Regions from separate parts of the Blautia sp. MSK.20.85 genome, predicted to be linked through region 1. Evidence: predicted binding sites of a transcription regulator. Region 1 holds the regulator's gene; each other region holds the start of a gene.

The links. Region 1 encodes Rex, which represses fermentation and respiration genes when NADH is low (regulators of the CRP and FNR family bind a similar motif). Its sites were predicted from a motif close to ATTGTTAANTANTTAACAAT; they were not measured.
Region 2: G5B12_RS06570 (oxidoreductase) is a predicted target of Rex. The motif match lies at 3,472-3,491, and genes of this name have one in related genera.
Region 3: G5B12_RS04345 (CoB--CoM heterodisulfide reductase iron-sulfur subunit B family protein) is a predicted target of Rex. The motif match lies at 3,634-3,653, and genes of this name have one in related genera.

Annotation. Positions count from the first base shown of each region.
Region 1 covers NZ_JAAIUN010000003.1:19,466-26,373, forward strand. The annotation lists gene pdxR (MocR-like pyridoxine biosynthesis transcription factor PdxR) at 1-120, opposite strand, end outside; gene G5B12_RS02320 (pyridoxamine kinase) at 213-1,079, shown strand; gene G5B12_RS02325 (inositol monophosphatase family protein) at 1,114-1,890, shown strand; gene G5B12_RS02330 (ABC-F family ATP-binding cassette domain-containing protein) at 1,936-3,852, opposite strand; gene G5B12_RS02335 (redox-sensing transcriptional repressor Rex) at 4,067-4,714, shown strand; gene G5B12_RS02340 (bifunctional ADP-dependent NAD(P)H-hydrate dehydratase/NAD(P)H-hydrate epimerase) at 4,776-6,293, shown strand; gene alr (alanine racemase) at 6,290-6,908, shown strand, end outside.
Region 2 covers NZ_JAAIUN010000008.1:72,997-79,904, reverse strand. The annotation lists gene aroD (type I 3-dehydroquinate dehydratase) at 1-329, opposite strand, end outside; gene G5B12_RS06575 (shikimate dehydrogenase) at 361-1,239, opposite strand; gene G5B12_RS06570 (oxidoreductase) at 1,431-3,428, opposite strand; gene G5B12_RS06565 (NUDIX hydrolase) at 3,749-4,252, shown strand; gene G5B12_RS06560 (BMC domain-containing protein) at 4,615-4,980, shown strand; gene G5B12_RS06555 (BMC domain-containing protein) at 4,992-5,423, shown strand; gene G5B12_RS06550 (EutP/PduV family microcompartment system protein) at 5,442-5,972, shown strand; gene G5B12_RS06545 (DUF4867 family protein) at 6,269-6,760, shown strand; gene G5B12_RS06540 (radical SAM protein) at 6,770-6,908, shown strand, end outside.
Region 3 covers NZ_JAAIUN010000005.1:83,880-90,787, forward strand. The annotation lists gene G5B12_RS04330 (hydrogenase iron-sulfur subunit) at 1-406, opposite strand, end outside; gene G5B12_RS04335 (CoB--CoM heterodisulfide reductase iron-sulfur subunit A family protein) at 397-2,385, opposite strand; gene G5B12_RS04340 (4Fe-4S dicluster domain-containing protein) at 2,390-2,779, opposite strand; gene G5B12_RS04345 (CoB--CoM heterodisulfide reductase iron-sulfur subunit B family protein) at 2,776-3,570, opposite strand; gene G5B12_RS04350 (L,D-transpeptidase family protein) at 4,005-5,444, opposite strand; gene G5B12_RS04355 (3-isopropylmalate dehydratase large subunit) at 5,662-6,906, opposite strand.

The DNA.
Region 1 (6,908 bases):
ACGGAGTGATGGCATTTTGCTGCCCGGAAGAAGACGTTCTTCCATGATCAGTTTCCGGTAATAATGATAAACCTCCAGGTAGAGATGTTCTTTTTTGTGTTCTGTGGATATATTTAACATAGGTATGATAATTTCCTTCCAAAAATGATTGCGTAAACCTGACAATTCATTCTATAATAATACAGAAAAAAACTCAAGACTGGAGAAGTGAGATGAAGAAAATAGCAGTGATCAATGATCTTTCCGGGCTGGGAAAGTGCTCGCTGACAGCGGCAATTCCCGTGATCTCGGTGATGGGAGTGCAGGCATGTCCGTTTCCCACCGCTGTTTTAAGTAATCAGACAGGCTATGAAACCTATTTCTGTGAAGATTTTACAGAACATATGGCTCCATATATGGAAGAATGGAAAAAACGAGGATTTGTTCCGGACGGAATTTACACGGGATTTCTCTCGGATGAGAAACAGGCCGATAAGATCCTGAAATTTATTGATACATTTGCAGGAGAGGATACGCTGATCCTGACAGATCCGGTAATGGGAGATGACGGAGCAGTTTATCCCATCTATACAGAAGAACTTTGCAGCAGATTTCGGGAACTGGCCAGACGTTCCTATGTGATCACCCCAAATCTGACAGAAGCATTGCTCCTTCTTTATGGGAAAAATAAAATGGAAGAAATCTGGAAGGAATTTCAGAGTTTTTCCGGTGAGGAACGGCTGGCACAGATCAGGGAAACCGGATACAGACTTGCAAAGAGATTTTCTCTTCCTGCGGTCGTGATCACCGGAGTGGATCACCGGGAAGAGGACGAGCCACTGAAAATGGGAAATCTTGTTCTGGAAAAAGAAAAGTGCTCCTGGGTATTCGCCGGGAAAACAGGTGGCAGTTATTCCGGTACCGGAGATCTTTTTGCCTCTGTACTCAGTGCGGGGCTGGTGAAGGGATATCCTATGGAAAACTGTGTAAACATGGCAGTGGATTTTATCTCTGCTTCTATCCGGGACGCAGTGGAAGAGGGAACAGACCGTAATGATGGTGTATGTTTCGAACAGCAGCTTGGCAGACTGATCCGTTAGATCAGAAATGGCTTATGGTGAAGGAGGAAATAGAATGATTTCTGCAGAAGAACAGAAAAAAGTGGCAGATCTTGTAAAACAGACAAAAGATCTTATCCTGAAAGAGATGGATGAGGAAGAAGTGATGATAAAAGGTGCTGCCAATTATGTGACAAATGTAGATCTGGCTGTACAGAACTTTCTGAAAGAAGAACTTGGAAAGGTTTTTCCGGAAATTTCCCTGATCGCGGAAGAGAAAGAGAATCTGGGGCTTTCAAAGGAGGAAACCTACTGGATCCTTGATCCTATTGACGGAACCACCAATCTGATCCGTGATTTTCATATGAGTGCTGTGGCACTGGGACTTTATGAAAAAGGCGAGATCGTTTTTGGAATTGTTTACAATCCTTTTACTGATGAAATGTTCCAGGCGGCAAAAGGGGAAGGTGCTTATCTTAATGGCAGAAAGATCCAGGTATCGGATACTCCGGATTTTGGTGATGCGGTTATTTCCTATGGTTCCACTCCTTATAAAAAAGAGGAAGCCAGAAATCTGTTTCCCATTTTTTACAGCATTTTTATGAAATGCGGGGATTTCCGACGTACCGGTTCTGCAGAACTTGACATGTGTTATGTTGCCTGCGGAAGAGAGCATGGATATATTGAACGTGACCTGAAACCCTGGGATTATTCCGCGGGAACAGTTATCCTCCGTGAAGCCGGCGGTGTAGTAAAGAATTGGAAAGGTGAAGAACCATCTTATCTTAAAAATGAAGACATTCTTGCCTGTGTGCCTCAGTTTGAAGAGAATCTTCTGAAGGAACTGTTATAAACGGACAGATGTAGCGCCGGATCAACCGGCAAAAAGAGCTGACCATCAGGCCAGCTCTTCCCATTTTTCATAAAGTTCTTCCAGTTCTTCGGCGATAGCTGCTTTTTCACGGCTCAGTTTGGTACATTCCGCAACGTTAGTACAGACATCCGGGAGAACCATGGTTTCATCAATTTCGCTGTCTCTTGTTTCCAGTTCTTCAATGCGGGCTTCTACTTTTTTCAGTTCGGCTTCCCGCTTTCTTTTTTTGGCCTGTTCTTCTTTCATCTGCTGCCAGGAAAGCTTGTTTTCGGAAACGGCCTTTTCTTCTGATGGCGCTTCCAAAGAGTCACTTCCCGGAGCGTAAGCACTGGTCAGCTCTTCTTTTTTCTCCAGATAATAGTCATAATCACCGATGTAATTTACTACGGCCTGGTTGGTAAGCTCCATGATCCGGGTTGCGGTCTGGTTGATAAAGTAACGGTCGTGAGAGACATAAAGGACGGTACCGGTGTAGCTTACCAGCGCTTCCTCGAGGATTTCCTTGGAAGCAATGTCCAGATGGTTGGTAGGCTCATCCAGGATCAGGAAATTGGCTTCGGAAAGCATCAGCTTGGCAAGAGAAACACGACCTCTTTCTCCACCGGAAAGTGCGGAGATTTCTTTAAATACATCATCCCCGGTAAAGAGGAATGCTGCAAGCATATTTCGGATCTCTGTTTCGGTAAGAGTTGGATACGTGTCGGAAATTTCCTGAAAAATAGTTTTATCCATATGAAGAACATGATGTTCCTGGTCATAATATCCGATCTGAACTTTGGAACCCAGGGAAAACTTGCCGGCATCTGCCTCGATAAGTCCGTTGATGATCTTCAGCATCGTTGTTTTTCCGGTTCCGTTATTGCCGATAAGAGCTACACGTTCCCCTCTCTTGATATCAAAAGAAATATCAGAAAACAGGGTCTGCCCCGGGAAGGATTTGGAAAGTTCCTCCACATGGAGTACATCATTTCCGCTTAATACACGCGGTTCCAGGGAAATACGCATACGGTCCTGGATTTCCAGAGGTTTTTCGATACGCTGTACACGGTCCAGCATCTTCTCGCGGCTTTCTGCACGCTTGATGGATTTTTCGCGGTTAAAAGATTTCAGTTTGGCAATGACTGCTTCCTGATGTTTGATATCTCTCTGCTGGTTTAAGTACGCCTTGTACTGGGCATCGCGCAGCTGCGCCTTCTTAAGGGCATAGGCGGAGTAGTTGCCGCTGTAGACACGTGTCTGTCCGGCTTCGATCTCCACAACTTTGGTGACGACTTTATCCAGAAAATAACGGTCATGGGAAACGATGAAAACAGCTCCCGGATAATTCAGAAGATAAGTTTCCAGCCAGGAGATGCTTTCCATATCCAGGTGGTTGGTAGGCTCATCCAGAAGAAGGATATCCGGCTTGGAGAGAAGCATCTTTCCAAGTGCCACACGGGTTTTCTGGCCTCCGGAAAGTTTCTCGATCTGTTTGTCGTAATCTTCTTCCGTGAAACCAAGACCCTTCAGGACACCGGTGAGCTCACTTTTGTAAGCATAGCCGTTTTCCAGTTCAAACTGATGGGTGAGGCGGGTATATGTCTCCATCAGGCGGTTCAGGTCATCGCCTTTTACGGTATTCATTTCCTGCTCCATATTACGGATACGGCGTTCCATATCGATAATATGCTGTTTGGTGGTAAGAAGCTCTTCGTAGATGGTATGGTGTCCGTGGATATCCTGGTACTGGGCAAGATAGCCGATATTTTTGTCCCGGGCAAGTACTACCGTGCCGGAATCCGCGGAAATCTCCTGCATGATGATACGAAGAAGAGTAGTCTTTCCAACACCGTTACATCCGATAAGAGCTGCCTTTTCCCGGTCTTCAATATGAAAAGATGCATCATTTAAAATTACTTTTTCGCCAAAAGCTTTGCATATATTCTGACATGATAAAATCATAAAAACTGTCCTCCTGTATAAAGAATTATCCCTGAATAGTAAATAAACAGGGAAAATCCTCCACTTATTATAACGGAAACCGCCAGGAATTCAAAGAAAAAATCAATTTTTTAAAAAAATATGAAGAAATTTGTACATAACTTACAAGTTTGATTGACAGGAAAATGTCAATTCGGTATAATTAACCTAGTGTAAAGTAAGGAGGGAAACTATCGTGGAGACAAAACAAATCTCGAAAGCGGTGATTAAGCGTCTGCCACGCTATTACCGCTACTTAGGAGAGCTGATGGAAGACAATGTAGAGCGTATTTCTTCCAATGAATTAAGTAAGAAGATGCATACCACAGCTTCTCAGATCCGTCAGGATCTTAATAATTTCGGCGGTTTCGGGCAGCAGGGGTATGGCTATAATGTACATTATCTTTATACAGAGATCGGTAAGATCCTGGGACTGGATATCGCCCACCCGATGATCATCCTGGGTGCCGGTAATCTTGGACAGGCACTTGCCAATTATGTGGATTTTGAGAAAAGGGGATTTAAGCTGGTAGGAATCTTTGACGTAAATCCTGTGCTGGAAGGCATTGCGGTTCGCGGACTTGAGATCCAGATGCTCAGCGAACTTCCATTCTTCCTGAGAGAAAATAACGTAGAGATCGCAATTCTCACTCTTCCGAAGAATAAGGCCAAGGAAATGGCAGATATTCTGGTGGAGAACGGAATCAAGGCAATCTGGAATTTTGCACATCTTGATCTTGAGACACCGGATGATGTGATCGTAGAGAACGTGCATCTTTCTGAGAGCCTGATGACACTGTCTTATAATCTGAGCAAATACAGGCAGGAACATGTAGAGAAATAAATTTTAGCGGGCTGCCGGAAACGGCAGCTTTCTCTGTTAAAGAGGGGAGGCAAAGTGCAGCATGAAAAAAATTGTTACCTGCGAAGAAATGAAGAAGCTGGATAATGCTACGATCCACAAGATCGGGGTTGCTTCTGAAGTTCTGATGGAGCGGGCAGCGTTGAAAGTAGTTGAGGAAACAGAGAAATATCTTGGGAAGAGCGAGAAGATCCTGGTGGTATGCGGGAGTGGAAATAACGGAGGAGATGGTATTGCCATTGCCAGATTATTTCATCTGAAAGGTGTTCGGGCTGAATTTTATATGGCCGGAAACAAAGAAAAAATGACCAGGGAAACGTTGCTTCAGTATAAGATCGCTACAGGTTATCAGGTTCCGGAAGTGAATAACCCGGCCTGGGATGAATATACTACTATAGTAGATGCCGTGTTTGGCGTAGGCCTGGCGCGTCCGATCGAGGGACATTATGCTGAGATCATCCACGAGATGAACAGTGCCCGGGCGAAAAAAATTGCTGTTGACATCCCATCAGGAGTGAACGGAGATACTGGCCTGGAAATGGGAATTGCCTTCAGTGCCGATCTTACCGTTACTTTTGGTTACCGGAAAAGAGGTCTTTGTTTTTATCCGGGAAGGCTGTATGCGGGAAAGATCGTTATAGCTGACATTGGGATCTATGAGCAGGAAGCTGTAAAAGCATCGGCGAGATGTCTGGAGAAAGAAGATCTGAAACTGTTTCCGGAACGTGATCCCGGTGGGAACAAGGGGACTTTTGGAAAGATACTTTTTGTTACCGGAAGTGCAGGAATGTGTGGTGCTGCTTATTTGAGTGCCAGCGCGGCACTTCGGACCGGAGCGGGAATGGTAAAGATCCAGACTGTGGAAGAGAACAGGATTCCTTTGCAGATCCTTCTTCCGGAAGCAATGGTATGCAGCAGGTTTGACGAAGAATCCAACGAACAGCTTCTTTCCTGGTGTGACGTGATCGTCATCGGTCCAGGGCTTGGAACATCGGTGGCAAGCCGTGAGAGAGCACAGTGGTTTCTTACGGCAGCTGCCAGAGAGAAGAAACCGCTGATCCTGGATGCGGATGGACTGAATCTTCTGGCTATGCATCCGCAGTGGAAGGAATTTTTGGGCGGGAATGTAGTCCTGACTCCTCATATTGGAGAGATGAGCCGGCTCTGCGGCAGATCCATTGGAGAAATTCAGGAAACAATCGCACAGACAGCTGTGGATTATGCAAAGGAAACAGGAACGGTATGTGTTCAGAAAGATGCATGTACGGTTGTTACAGACGGCAAAGATGATATTTATCTGAATCTTTCCGGTAATTCCGGAATGGCAACTGCAGGAAGCGGGGATGTACTTGCCGGACTTCTTGCCGGGATCTTATGTATGTATCTGAAAACGGAGGAACAACCCTCCATGGTTTTAAAGGCCGCGTTAGGTGTTTATCTTCACGGACTTTGCGGTGATCTTGCAGCTGCAGAAAAAGGAAAACGCAGTATGCTGGCGGGAGATATCATCGCATATCTGCCCCGGGCTTTAGCGATATGTGAAGAGGAGTCAAAATCATGAAAAAATACGAGAGAGTCAAGGCGCTGGTATCACTGGATGCCATTGCTCACAATTTTGAGGAAATGCATAAAAATGTCAAAGAAGGGACAAAGATCATTGCTGTGATCAAAGCGGACGGTTATGGCCATGGTGCCAGAGCTATTGCACGTCTGATCCAGGATTATGACTATATCTGGGGATTTGCCACGGCTACCGCAGAAGAAGCGCTGGAACTTCGACATGCAGGAATCACCAAGCCTGTCCTGATCCTTGGCCTTGTGTTTGAGGAATACTATGAGGAACTTGCTGCGAATGATGTCCGGATCACAATATCGGATCTTAACACAGCAGTAGAATATGCAAAAGCTGGTGCACGCATTGGAAAAAATGTACATATTCATCTGGCTCTGGATACGGGAATGACAAGGATCGGATATGCGGATATTCCGGAAAACGCGGTAAAGATCGAAGAAATCTCAAAAATCCCGAATCTGGTGATCGAGGGAATGTTTACCCATTTTGCCAGAGCGGATGAGTTTGACCGGTCTCCGGCACTGGTGCAGCTTGACCGTTATCTCCGTTTTGCGGATCTTCTGGAGAAGAGAGGCGTTCATATTCCGGTACGCCATTGTTCCA
Region 2 (6,908 bases), on a different contig from region 1:
ACATAGCCGCTTTTTGCAACAGCCATGTTGAGGGCTTTGTAATCTTCGCTGGAGATTGCTTTTTCTCCGCCTTCCTTTGCAGTACGGAAGGTAAAGAGAATCGGAGTGTCCTTTAAAACGGTCTGGAGATCTTTTGCCACATCAAGAACTTTGTCTGTGTCAAAAACATTCTCGAACCAGTCCACACGCCATTCTACAACATCCACCGGGATTCTTTCGAAGGTTCCTGCTTCAAGAAGGATATCCTCCTTTGTCTGTCCAACGATCGGGACACAGATCTTCGGTCTGCCCTCTCCGATTGTGATATTTCTTACCTGAACTGTTTTCATAATGGTCCTTTCCGATACGGATGGGATTTTATCAGTCATCGTATCTGATATTAAGAATCTCTTTCATATGCTCGATCGGCATCGGCTCGCCGGTCCACAGTTCAAATGCAGCGGAGCCCTGGAAAAGCATCATGCCAAGGCCGTTCATTGTCTTGCAGCCAACTTCCTTTGCCATGGAACGCATAGTGGTTTCAAGAGGGGAGTATGGTACGTCAACAACGATAAGCTCCGGACGGAAATAAGATTTATCCGGGACAACGGACTGGCCTTCCAGCGGTTTCATTCCAACGCCTGTGGCATTTACAAAAATATAACTGTCAGCCATTTCTTTTTTCAGCTGGTCAAGGTCGGAGAGATCATAGAGAACTGCGTGGCTGGATGTTCTTGTGTTGATCTTTTCAACAGTAGATACGGCACGGTCCCAGAACTCATCCTTACGGTTAAAGATCACGATCTCGCCTACACCGTCAAGTGCAGCCTGGATCTCAATAGCAGTAGCAGCACCGCCTGCGCCTACGATGGTCATTTTCTTTCCGATGGCGTCAATGTTGTTGTCTTTCAGTGCTGCCATAAATCCGATGCCATCTGTGATGTGGCCTGTAAGATGGCCGTGATCATTGACGATGGTGTTTACAGCACCGCACATTTCTGCTGCCGGTGAAAGCTCGTCAAGGTACTGGCCTACCAGAGTCTTGTTCGGCATGGAAACGTTGGAACCTCTCATTTTCAGAGTACGGATGGCTTTTACAGCATCCTCGATCTCATCTGCGCCAACTTCAAATGCAAGGTATGCATAGTCATAGCCAAGCTTTGCAAAAGCTTCGTTCTGCATGGCAGGAGAGCTGGAGTGACGGATCGGATAAGCCATAAGACCGATGAGCTCTGTGTGTCCTGTGATTCTTTCTGACATGGTAATAACTCCTCTCATTGGTAAAAATCTTGGGTAACTTTTTTAAAACCTCCCGCCACATCAGTCTGAAGAAGTTGCGGATGTTCTTCGGACGGCTGCAGCGGGAGGAAGACGTGGAAAATCTATAGACACTCCGTGGAGCGGACTTTATAACATATGAAAATGCCCGTCAGGAGGTTATAGCGATGATATTAAAGGTATCCTCTCTGCTCGAGAATGGTAAGGATGTTACGTCCTTCCTGGGTACCGTCAATGATTCTTCTTGCTCTCTGGCTGTCGCCGATGTTCATGATCTCAACATCCTCAGAAGAAAATTCTTCTGCAAGGCTCTGGTAAAGCTGTCCCTGGGCTCTCATTCCGAGACATACGAAACCGTATTCAAATGGAAGCTCATAAGGCTCGCCGTCACCTTTTACAAGGAAGGAAGAATCCTTAACCTCAAGGAGAGCAGTTTTTGTAAGCTGATGTACATTGTGTTTTTTCATCATGGCCTTTGTGTCGTTCTTGCTTACCGGATCAAGGTCACGTCCGATCTGATCCATCATCTCAACGATAGAGATGTCTGCATTTCTGTCTGCGAAGAATTCCACAACATCAAGACCTACAGCACCGCCGCCTACGACAACGACTTTTTTGCCTTCCAGATCCTTTGGAAAATCATTAATGTGGTTGATCATACCAAGAATAGAATAAATATTATAGTCCTCGTTGTCAATACGATCCTTCAGTCCTGCGATCGGAGGCAGAAGAGGAGCGGAACCGGTGGAACTTACGATGATATTCGGATGGAACTTGCGAATGTTCTCCGGTGTTCCTTCTGTATTTGTGAAGATATAAAGGTTCTCAAGCTGCTCTGCGCGGTGCATGAGATAGTGCGGGAAATCAGCCAGACGGTTCTTTGCAGGGATTTTTGAGATCAGAGATGCAAGTCCGCCAAGCTCGCTGCCTTTTTCCAGAAGGAAGGTGTTGCAGCCAACCTCTGCGGCTGTGCAGGCAGCTTCCAGTCCGGCAGTACCACCGCCGATAACAACCACGTTGCAGTTTTTGTTTACATGCAGTTTCTTATATACATCGCCCTCAAGAACAGACGGGTTTACGGTACAGCGGATCGGACGGTTTACACCGATACGGTTTCCGGCGCATCCAATGTTACAGGAGATACATTTGCGGAGATCGCACTCATGCCCTGTGGCAACTTTGTTTACCCATGCAGGATCAGCGATAAGGCCGCGTCCCATACCGATAAGATCTGCGTCGCCGTCAGCGAGGATTCTCTCGGCAACTTTCGGGTCACGGATGTTACCCATGGAAATACACGGTTTGTTGAATTTTTCTTTTACAGCTTTTGCCATGTAGGAACGCCATCCATCCGGAAGATAGTTTGCGTCGATCTGGTACTGGATGGAACCGTTGAGACCGCAGGAAACGTCGAAGATATCAACTTCTTCCTGAAGGTAATCCAGATATTCCAGAGTATCATCAAGTGTGTTTCCACCTTCCATCAGCTCATCTGCACTGAGACGGAGCATGATCGGAAAGAATGGTCCGACCTGTTTTCTTACCTCGTCGATGACCATGCGGCAGAAACGGGTACGGTTCTCAACAGATCCGCCGAACTCGTCGGTACGCTTGTTTGTGATCGGGGAAAGGAACTGGCTGATCAGGTAGGAATGTCCTGCGTGGATCTCTACTGCGTCAAAACCGGCTGTCTGTGCACGTTTTGCAGCCTCGCCGTATTTCTTTACAATGTGAAGGATCTCTTCTCTGGAAAGAGGACGCGGGATCTCGCCGCCTTCTTTTGACGGAACATCAGATGCGGAAACCGGCTGCATGTTGATCCTGGAAGAAATTGCGGAAGCTCCTGCATGGTTGATCTGGATCGCAATCTTTGTTCCATATCTGTGGATGTTCTCACAGAATTTGAAAAGACGTGGAAGATAGTTGTCATGATCGATACGAAGCTGGGTAGTACCGTTGGAACCTTGCGGGGAATCGATGCTTGCGTTCTCTACGATAATGAGGCCTGTGCCACCCTTTGCACGCTGCTCATAGTAGTTGATATGAAGAAAACTCATTTCGCCGTTCTGCTCACCGTAGTTGGTACCCATCGGCATCATAACAATACGGTTCTTAATAGTCATATTTTTAACGGTTAAAGGGGAAAAAATATGCGGATAATCATTCTTCATCTGGAAAAACCTCCCTGGTTATTTTTTAATAGAATCGTTTGTTTGTGTTAATTATATAACAAAAATATCTATAAAACTAATTCATAATACCAGTAATATAATAAAAATAATCTATAGATTTTTAGCGGATGGAAAGTGACTGGAAAATAGTGCAGGATTCCAGGGTTTACATACAGGACTTTAGCGTGTTATCATAACAAATAAAAAAGATACAGAATGCGGGGAGACGGGGCAGATATCCGTAATTTATATTTGCTGCTGCAGGTGGTTAAATATAAGATCGTATTACCGTGTACTGTATAAAGACAGGAGATAGAAAAATGGAATTCTGGGATATTTACGATGCAGATAAGAAACCGACGGGACGTACCATGAAACGGAATGACTGGTGTCTGAAAGATGGGGAATATCATCTGACAGTCCTTGGCGTGGTTGCAAGGCCGGATAAAACCTTTCTGATCACCAAACGTGTGATGACAAAAGCCTGGGCTCCGGGCTGGTGGGAAGTTTCCGGTGGCGCTGCCCAGGCAGGTGAGGGATCCAGGGAGGCAGTGCTCCGTGAGGTAAAAGAAGAGACAGGACTGGATGTAAGAGAGGCAGAGGGAGGATATCTTTTTACCTATAAAAGAGAGAATCCTGGTGAGGGAGATAATTATTTTGTGGATGTGTACCGTTTTGTGATGGATGTGCAGGATAAGGATCTGGAACTTCAGACTGAAGAAACAGACGGATATATGTTTGCAACTCTGGATCAGATCAGGGCGTTTGCGGCTGAGGGAAAATTCCTGCATTATGACAGCATTAAGAGGGCATTTGAGTTCTGAGAGAAGCTGAGTATGATGAACTTAAGCTGTGTCTGGGTCCTGCTGAAAGTTGCTTACTGTTTGTGTGAGAGCAAAACGATGATCGTGGCAATGGGAAATATAAGAATTTCTGACTGATTTTCTATACAGATATAAAACAAGTGTTGTTTTCTGTGGATTTTTATTTTTAAAAACGTTGTTTTCTGCCTTGTTTTAGAAGAATTGTATTGACATTAAAATGGATAAATAGTAAAATTTATCGTAGGGAAATTGTAAGCCGGATGAACAAAATCCGGCTTATCGAATATTAAATCGATTGAAAAAACTATGGTATTGATTTTGACAATGCCATATTACGAAATTTTTGAAAGCGAGGAATCATCATGGCAGATGAACATAAAGACCAGATCAGAATCGTACAGGAGACCGTAGCCGGTAAGGAGATCACATTTGCCCATATCATGGGTGGTCCGGCACCGATCATATATCAGAAGCTTGGACTGAATCCACAGGTGGACTATGGATCATCTGCGATCGGAATCATGAATATGACACCTTCCGAGTCTGCTGTGATCGCATCCGATATCGCAGTGAAGAGTGGTAATGTATATCTTGGTTTTGCAGACCGTTTTACAGGAACTCTGATCATAACGGGAGAGATTTCCGATGTGCAGACAGCAATGGAAGAAATCGTGGACTATTTCCGTGATACCCTGGGATATGTGGTTTGCAAGATCACCAAGAGATAAGGAAGTGCACCATGGAAGAAAGGATAACGAAGGAAGAACTGCTGGAGCGGCTGTTTCATGATGATTATGAGAACCTTAAGGGAAAAAGACTTCGACTGACCCGGGTGCGTGTACCTGGAAAAGAGCTTTCTTTTGCACATGTTTTTACACCAAGTGATAAATCTGTCTATGAGAATCTTGCGTTACATATCGGTGTTCATGAAGGCGAGGACCATAGAGGAGATGCGATCGGTATGGTCAGAGTCACACCCTGGGAGGCGATCGTAGTTGCGGCAGATGTTGCAGTGAAGGCAGCTCACGTGGAAGTAGGATTTATGGATCGTTTCTGTGGAACGCTGATTCTGACAGGCGGTTTTACGGAAGTGATGACAGCTGTGGAAGAAGTGGTGCGTTTTTTCCATGAGACATTGAAGTTTGATGTCTGTGAGATCCACAGAAGCTGAGGCAGGACGGGATAATAAATGAAAAAAATTTTTCTGATGGGTCGAAGTGAAGCCGGCAAGACATCCCTGACACAGGCACTTAAAGGGGAAGAACTTCATTATCATAAAACCCAGTATACCAACACAAATGAAGATACCATTGATTCACCGGGAGAATATGCGGAGTCCAAGCATTTCAGCGTGGGGCTAGCCTGTTTCTCTTTTGAGGCAGATGTGATCGCCATTGTACAGGCGGCTAATGAGCCATTTAACCTGTTCAGTGACGGAAGCAGGAATTTCCTTCTCCGCCCGCTGATCGGGATCATCACCAAGGTGGATTCTCCCCATGCAAATATCCCCATGGTCAGACAGTGGATGGAGAACATGGGCTGTGAGAGAATCTTCATGGTAAACAATAAAACAAGAGAAGGAATCAGTGAGCTGATGGATTACCTGAAAGATGATCTTCCGAAGCTTACACTGGAACAGGCGAAATTCAAGCAGAGTCTTGGACTGAATGAATGGGATCCCATGCCGGAGGGAGTGGAATATCCGGAATCGATACGGTAAGGTTGGGACATGACATTAACCGGATCAAGCAGTTATTCGGTTATGAGCAAGTAACGAATGCGGATGATTTTATCCGCTTGACTTACAGATAATTAAGAAATTAAATGCAGAACATGGCTGGATGGATGTTCTGCATTTTTTTGTAATAAGTCTCCACCAGCGGATGATTGTTTTTCACAATCCTGCAGGGGACTTCCCTGATTCGGTTAATTAATACATTGAATAACAAAAAGAGAATGCCTGATATAAGATTTTTTCTATAATGGGAAATTACAAAGAAAGAAGGTATATATATTATGAGAGAAGTAAAAGCAGTGACCATCACAAAAGAGGAATTCGCGCCATACGGAACATTTTATGACATGACTCATCCCGACGGATATCCACTTCAGGGCGAGATCCACAAATTCTATCCGGACCGCATTTCCGGAACAGCCATGGGCAGCATGGCATTTTCACCCATCGAAGTAAAAAAGGACGATCGGATCGTAAAATGTGCAGAGTATCACACAACCACCTGGGAAGGTATCGTAGCGCTGGACGACGATATGATCATCCACGTAGCCCCTGCATCCGCCGGAACCCCTGTCCCACAGCTCGCAAAAGCATTCCTCGTACCAAAAGGTTCCATGGTAAAGATCAACGCTGCAATCTGGCACTTATGCCCTCTGCCGGCAAACAATGAAGTACTCCACGCCATGATCATTTTGCCGGAATGCACTTATGCAAACGACTGTACAGTGGTGGAGTTTGAGGAGAAGGACTGGTTTAAGATCGTGACAGACTGAGGGAATTTTATGAGTGAAACTGAAGAAATCATGTCTGCATGCAGTCTCTGTCCAAGAGACTGTCATGTAGACAGAAATGCCGGTAAAAAAGGATTCTGCGGGGAAGATAAAACGGTTTATCTTGCGAGAGCGGCACTTCATATGTGGG
Region 3 (6,908 bases), on a different contig from region 1:
TACCAAGTGAATGGATCTTCTCAACAAACTCATTCATAGTCTGTGAAAATTTCACGCCCTCTGCGGCAGATACCCATTCCACACGTGTTCTTCCGTTTTCCACACCAATATAATCCAGCATTGAAAACAGAAGGGTCATACGTCTTCTTGCATAATAGTTTCCGGTACTGTAATGACAGTCTCCCGGATGGCATCCGCACATGATCACACCATCGGCTCCTTTTTCAAAGGCACGGAGGATGAACATGGGATTGACACGGCAGGAACATGGAACACGGATGATCTTTACATCCGCCGGATAGCTCAAACGGCTGCTTCCTGCAAGGTCTGCTCCGGCGTAACTACACCAGTTACAGCAGAATGCCACGATCTTTGGTCTGAATTCTTCCTTTGTTTCTATCGACATATTGCATCCACCTCCGCGATAATCTGTCTGTTGGAGAAGCCCTGAAGGTCCATGGCTCCTGACGGGCAGGCTACTGTGCAGGCACCGCAGCCCTGGCAAAGTGCTGTATTGACAACCGCAACTCTTCTTGTCTCACGGATACCGTGATCGTTGACCTGTTTCTCCTCATAGGAAATCGCTCCGTAAGGACATACATTTGCACAGGTAGAGCATCCGTTACAGAGAAGCTCGTCGGATTTTGCCGTACATGGATTGGTGGTCAGCTTATCCTTTGCAAGAAGCCCTATGGCCTTTACAGCCGCAGCTCCTGCCTGGGCAACTGTCTCCGGGATATCCTTTGGTCCCTGGCATACACCGGAAAGGAAAATTCCTGCTGTCGGTGATTCTACAGGACGAAGCTTTGCATGGGCTTCTGTAAGGAAATTGTTGGTGTCAATACTTGCAGTAAGCATGGTAGCGATCTTACGTACATCCGGATTCGGTTCAATGGCTGTTGCAAGAACTACCATATCTGCTTTCTTGAAGATCTGCTTATTATCAAGAAGATCCGAGCCCTGAACAAGAAGTGTTCCATCCGGCTGCGGAATTACTTTTCCTACCTGACCTTTGATGTAGTTTACGTTATACTGCTCAACTGCTCTTCTGTAAAACTCATCGAAGTTTTTACCAGGTGTACGGACATCAATATAAAATACCGTCACATTGGTATCCGGATATTTATCACGGATCAGCATGGCATGCTTAGCTGTGTACATACAGCAGATCTTGGAACAGTATGGCTTTCCACGGTCATCGGAGCAACGGCTTCCAACACACTGGATAAATACGATCTCCTTCGGTGCTTTTCCATCGGAAAGGCGCTCAAGATGTCCTTTTGTAGGTCCTGCAGCATTCATGATACGCTCCAGCTCCAGAGATGTGATCACATCCTTGCTCTGGCTGTATGCGTATTCATCATATTTGTCAAGCTTGATGGTATCAAATCCGGTTGCCACCACGATTGCTCCGTATTTCTGTGTTACGATCTCATCCTGCTGATCGTAATCAATGGCTCCTGCCTGACATACTTTGGAGCAGACACCACATTTGCCTGTCTTAAATTTCAGGCAATGCTCTCTGTCGATCACAGGAACATTTGGAATCGCCTGTGCAAACGGAGTATAAATAGCTGACCGGTTGTTCAACCCTCTGTTGAACTCATTTGGGATCTTTTTGGAAGGACATTTTTCCTGGCAGACTCCACAGCCTGTACATTTGTCCATGTTGACACTTCGCGCTTTTTTGCGGATATCAACAGTAAAATCTCCTACAAAACCTGCAACTTTTTCTACTTCACTGTATGTATAAATATTGATCTTTTCATGAGCTGCAGCCTCTACCATTTTCGGGGTAAGGATACATGCGGAACAGTCCAGAGTAGGGAAGGTTTTGTCAAGCTGTGACATTCTTCCGCCGATACTTGGCGTTTTTTCCACAATATCAACTTCATAGCCTGCATCGGCAATATCAAGAGCCGTCTGGATTCCGGCGATACCGCCTCCGATGATCAGGGCTCTCTTTGTAACCTGGCTTTCTCCCGGCTGAAGAGGAGCGTTTAAATTTACCTTTGCTACTGCTGCTCTTGCAAGGATCACTGCCTTCTCCGTAGCCTCCTGCATATCCTTGTGGATCCAGGAACAATGCTCACGAATGTTTGCGATCTCCACCATATATGGATTCAGGCCGGCCTTTTCCGCTGCTTTACGGAAAGTTGCCTCATGCATACGCGGAGAACAGGAACAGACAACCACTCCTGTGAGATTTTTTTCACGGATAGCTTCCTGGATCCTGGACTGTCCTGCTTCGGAACACATATACTGATAATCTTCTGCATGGACAACTCCTGGCTCTTTTGCAATGATCTCCACAACCTTTTTCACGTCTACCGTAGCGGCAATATTACTTCCGCAATGACAGACAAATACACCGATTCTCTGCACTTTCTCACCTCCTGTATCTTCTGAACGCACTTACAAGCAGCTGCTGAGGAAGCTCCGGATCAAGAAGCTCCGGAATTTCATTTGGTGAAAGATAGTCTCCGCCTTTTTCCCGAACAACCAGCTGTCTTGCCCCGTCAATGATCTTTCCGGGTTTTACGTCTCGCGGACAGCGCTCCACACAGGCAAAACAGGAAAGGCATTTCCAAAGGGATGCTGAATTTACAAGTGCTTCGATATTTTCATTGATCACGTAGGACACAAACTGATGAGGCTTGATATCCATCTCGTCAAAGGATGGGCAGGTAGCAGAGCATTTGCCACACTTCATACATTTCAGAGGATTGGTCCCGCTGATCTCCTTTATTTTTTCCGCAGCAGAATGGTTATCTCTCATTTTGCCACCTCCTCTTTGACGCCAAGGGCTTCTGCCAGAAGCTCTGTAAAATAGTAAACCGGCATTTTATTTCCGGAATTTTTATTCAGATTGTATTTGCAGAGCGGACAGGCAGTGATCAGCATATCTGCACCAAAGCCTGCTGCGCTTTCTTCAATCTTTTCACACATATTCTGTGACATTTCTTTTTCTTTCAGGGATATATATCCTCCACAGCATTCATTTCTGTAAGGATAGATCACAGGCTCAGCGCCAAGGGCACGGATAAAATCCTCCATGATCCTTGGATTTTCCGGATCATCAAATGCCATGATCTTTCCAGGTCTCAGAAGCAGACATCCGTAATAGGCTCCGATCTTCTTTCCGGTAAAAGGATTTACTACTTTTTCTTTCAGTTTATCAAAACCGACTCTGTCCCGGAGAACTTCCAGATAATGGAGAACGGTTGTCTCTCCTTCATAGGGAGCTTCCAGCTGCATATAATTGTTGGCTCTGGTCCGGATATCTTCCACATTTTTCATATCATCATTGACACGCTTGATCACATGATGACAGGCTGAACAGATCGTCACCAGATCCTGGCCTTTTTCTTTTGCCTGGTTTAACGCACGGACGGAAGAAAGCTTTGTGGCGATCTCGTCTGTGCCAAGCGGATAAACACCACCACAACACTGCCAGTCCTCGATCTCCTCAAGCTCAAACCCAAGGGCTGCGGCACTGGCTCTGGCATACTCATCCAGATCTTTGGCCTTTGTTCTCAGGGTGCAACCCGGATAATAACTGTACTTCATACTTTTCATTATCCTTTCTTAGTCTAAAATCTGACGGTTTAAATGCATCTTTTTTATCTAAATATTGTTTATTTTTTAACAATATATACATAAAAAAAGGAAACCTGACTAACACTTACTTGAGAATTTTTCTTAAAAGTGCTCAAATAAAAGAGGTAAAACACTCTTCCTCCGCAATTAAGAAGTGTATTAGCTCGATTTCTTGAACCATCATAACACGATATTCTTATTTCTACAAGTCATTTCCGGTAATTTCTTGTGTTTTTTTTAACACACTTTTGAAAATTCTTCTCATTACTGACACGGTGTTGTAATTTCCTGTGGCATAAAAAAGCTCCGGATTTCTCCGAAGCTTTTTTAATATAATCTCAGTCTATCTGACTCATCCGGCCAGATTACCCGGCTTTAGACCAGGTGACTGTTTTCTTTTTCAATCAGTAAATAATGATCGGGTATCCCGCATCAATCGTCTCATAGATCAGTGCCGCCTGATCCTTTGGCAGGTTGATACATCCGTGGCTTCCGTTGGTCTTATACCGGTTTCCCCCAAAAGAAGACTGCCAGGAAGCATCATGAAGGCCCTGTCCGTAGACAAAAGGCATCCAGTAATTGACCTTTACATCATATCCATATTCCGCGCTGGTCAGATTAAAAGGACTTGCCTTATAGGCAATGGGCCATGCACCACGGTATGTTTCCCGGCCCTTCACCGGTTTTCCGCTGACAATATCCGTTTCTGTCACAAGCTTTCCATCTTTATAAAGCCACAGATGCTGGGCATCCAGGCTGACTTCTATGTAGCTGCCTGCAAGATCGTCAGTTCCGTTTCTCTGATAACCGGTTTTGCTGTAAACGGGATCACGGGTAACTGCAGTACCACTTTTCAGATCTTCCACAAGCTGTGCGTACTCTCCGTCCTGGTCGATCCGGTATCCATACTCATTCCCCTCAATGGTCACGTCCGTTCCCGTTGAGGTATGGAAAGTACGGGGAACATAAATGGTATTGTATTTGTTGGCAAGATCGCTGATATAGGTTTTGATGGCATCTTCATCCAGAGTCAAGGTCTCACCTTCCGCTTTCAGCCAGGAACTGATGGTGTCTGCATCCAGCACAACCGTTTCACTTCCAAATGTGTATGTAACTGTAGTACTCCGGTATTTTTTCAGCTGACTGTTCAGACTTGTAACTTTATTTTCCATATCTTCTGTTGCTGTCACTGCCGGGCTGATATATACATGTTTGTTCAACGGGATTGTGATTGTATCTCCAAGAAGAGCTGTATCAAATGCCGCATTCAGATTTGTGTCCACGGTGGTCTCCAGTTTATCCGGATCAATCTCCGTGCCCTGTACCTGTTTCACAAGGATGAATTCTTTTTTCTCCTCATTGTACTGAATGGATGCATCGGTGGAAGATTTTCTTTCTTCCGTTCCGAAATTGGAAAGATCCAGAGCCTGTTTTTCCTGCTCCTCATCTTCCTCCATCTGGCATTCCAGATTTACGTTTTCTTCCTTTGGAAAAATCTTCCGGTTCTCTTCTCTCTGTTTCTGAAGGTCTGTAAGCTTATTCAGAAGATCTTCCTCATTGAGGCTGTACCCCAGATCTTTGAGCGTCATGCTGTAAACCTCCTTGTCATTTTCCTGAAAAGATACCGGCCGGTTTTCAAATTCCGCAGCAATTTTTTCTTCTGCCTGCTTTGCGTCCAGCCTGGAAACCTCCACTCCCCACACGGAAATTTTCCGGCCCAGTGTGTTGTGATCTGCCATGTATGTGTAGCCAAATAACCCGGCCACAGCCAGGATTGCTGCGGCAATACAGATCCCAAGTATGATCTTCAGTGTCTTTTTACTGATGGTTGATTTTTTCTCCATACCCTTATCCCTCGAGTCTTATGTATTATATGTTATGTTGTCACATTGGCTGTTATTATAATACAACGAATCCCCCTCTTCTGTAAAAATAATTTATCCAGGATCCGCCTGAACCGGTAAAAAAAGACAGACTGCCACTCCTCGCGAAAATCTGTCCTTTCATACGTTTCTTTTTTATGTTTCTGTCAGCAGTATTTCCGAACGGATCTTCTGCTGCTTATTCCGGCATTACGATCTTACCTGCGATCGCACAGGCTGCTGCAGTTTTCGGAGATGCCAGATAGATCTGAACCTTGGAAGTTCCCATACGTCCCAGGAAATTACGGTTGTTGGTTGCCACAACCTTCTCCCCGTCTGTCAGGATTCCGCCGGTTCTTCCACAGCAAAGTCCGCATCCCGGATGTGTGATGATGGCACCTGCCTCAGCAAGCGTATCCAGAATACCAAGTTCAATGGCCTGACGGTAGATCTTGCGGCTTGCAGGAGTTACGATCAGTTTTACAAAGTCTGCAACTTTTTTGCCCTTCAGGACTTCTGCTGCTGCCATCAGATCTTCCAGACGTCCGTTTGTACAGGAACCGATAAATACCTGATCGATGGTCTCACCCTGAAGCTCGCTGACATCACGGATCTTGTCCACCTGTGACGGACAAGCCATAACCGGTACAAAATCCTCTGCCTTATAAGTCATGGTCTTCATATAAACGGCATCCTCATCGCCTACAAGACTCTTCTGGAACTCATCAAGCTCTGTCTCACAGTAAGCGGCAGTCTTCTCATCCGGTGTGAAAAGTGCACATTTTGCACCTGCCTCGATCGCCATGTTTGCCATGGTCATACGACTTGCCACAGACATGTTCTCAATGGTGCTTCCGGAAAATTCCAGTGCACGATAAGTTGCACCATCTGCACGAAGGTCGCCAATCAGGCGGAGGATGATATCCTTGGACATCACATTCTCCGGAAGTTCTCCGTCGATCACAACTTTAATGGTTTCCGGAACTTTGATCCACATGGTTCCTGTTCCCAGGATGCTGGCCATCTCTGTATATCCGATACCGGAAGAAAATGCACCGACACATCCGTAAGTGGTAGTGTGGCTATCTGTACCAAATACGATATTGCCAGGTTTTACGTAACCGGCCTCTGTCATCAACTGGTGGCAGATACCGTCACTTCTGTGCACGTTTTTCATACCATATTTGGCTGCAAAAGCATCTCCCACATGGAAATGTCTGGTGTCGTCCTGCTGGCTTGCAGGTACAAGATGGTCATAGATCAGAACAACTTTGTCCGGATCCCATAGTTTCTGAAAGCCCATCTCCTCGAATTTGTCCGCTACAAACGGAATAAAGATATCATGGATCATCACTCTGTCAACATTGACCGTCACGATATCGCCAGGCTTTACTGCTTTGCCTGTGTTATGTCTGATAATTTTCTCAATGATCGTCTCACCCATTA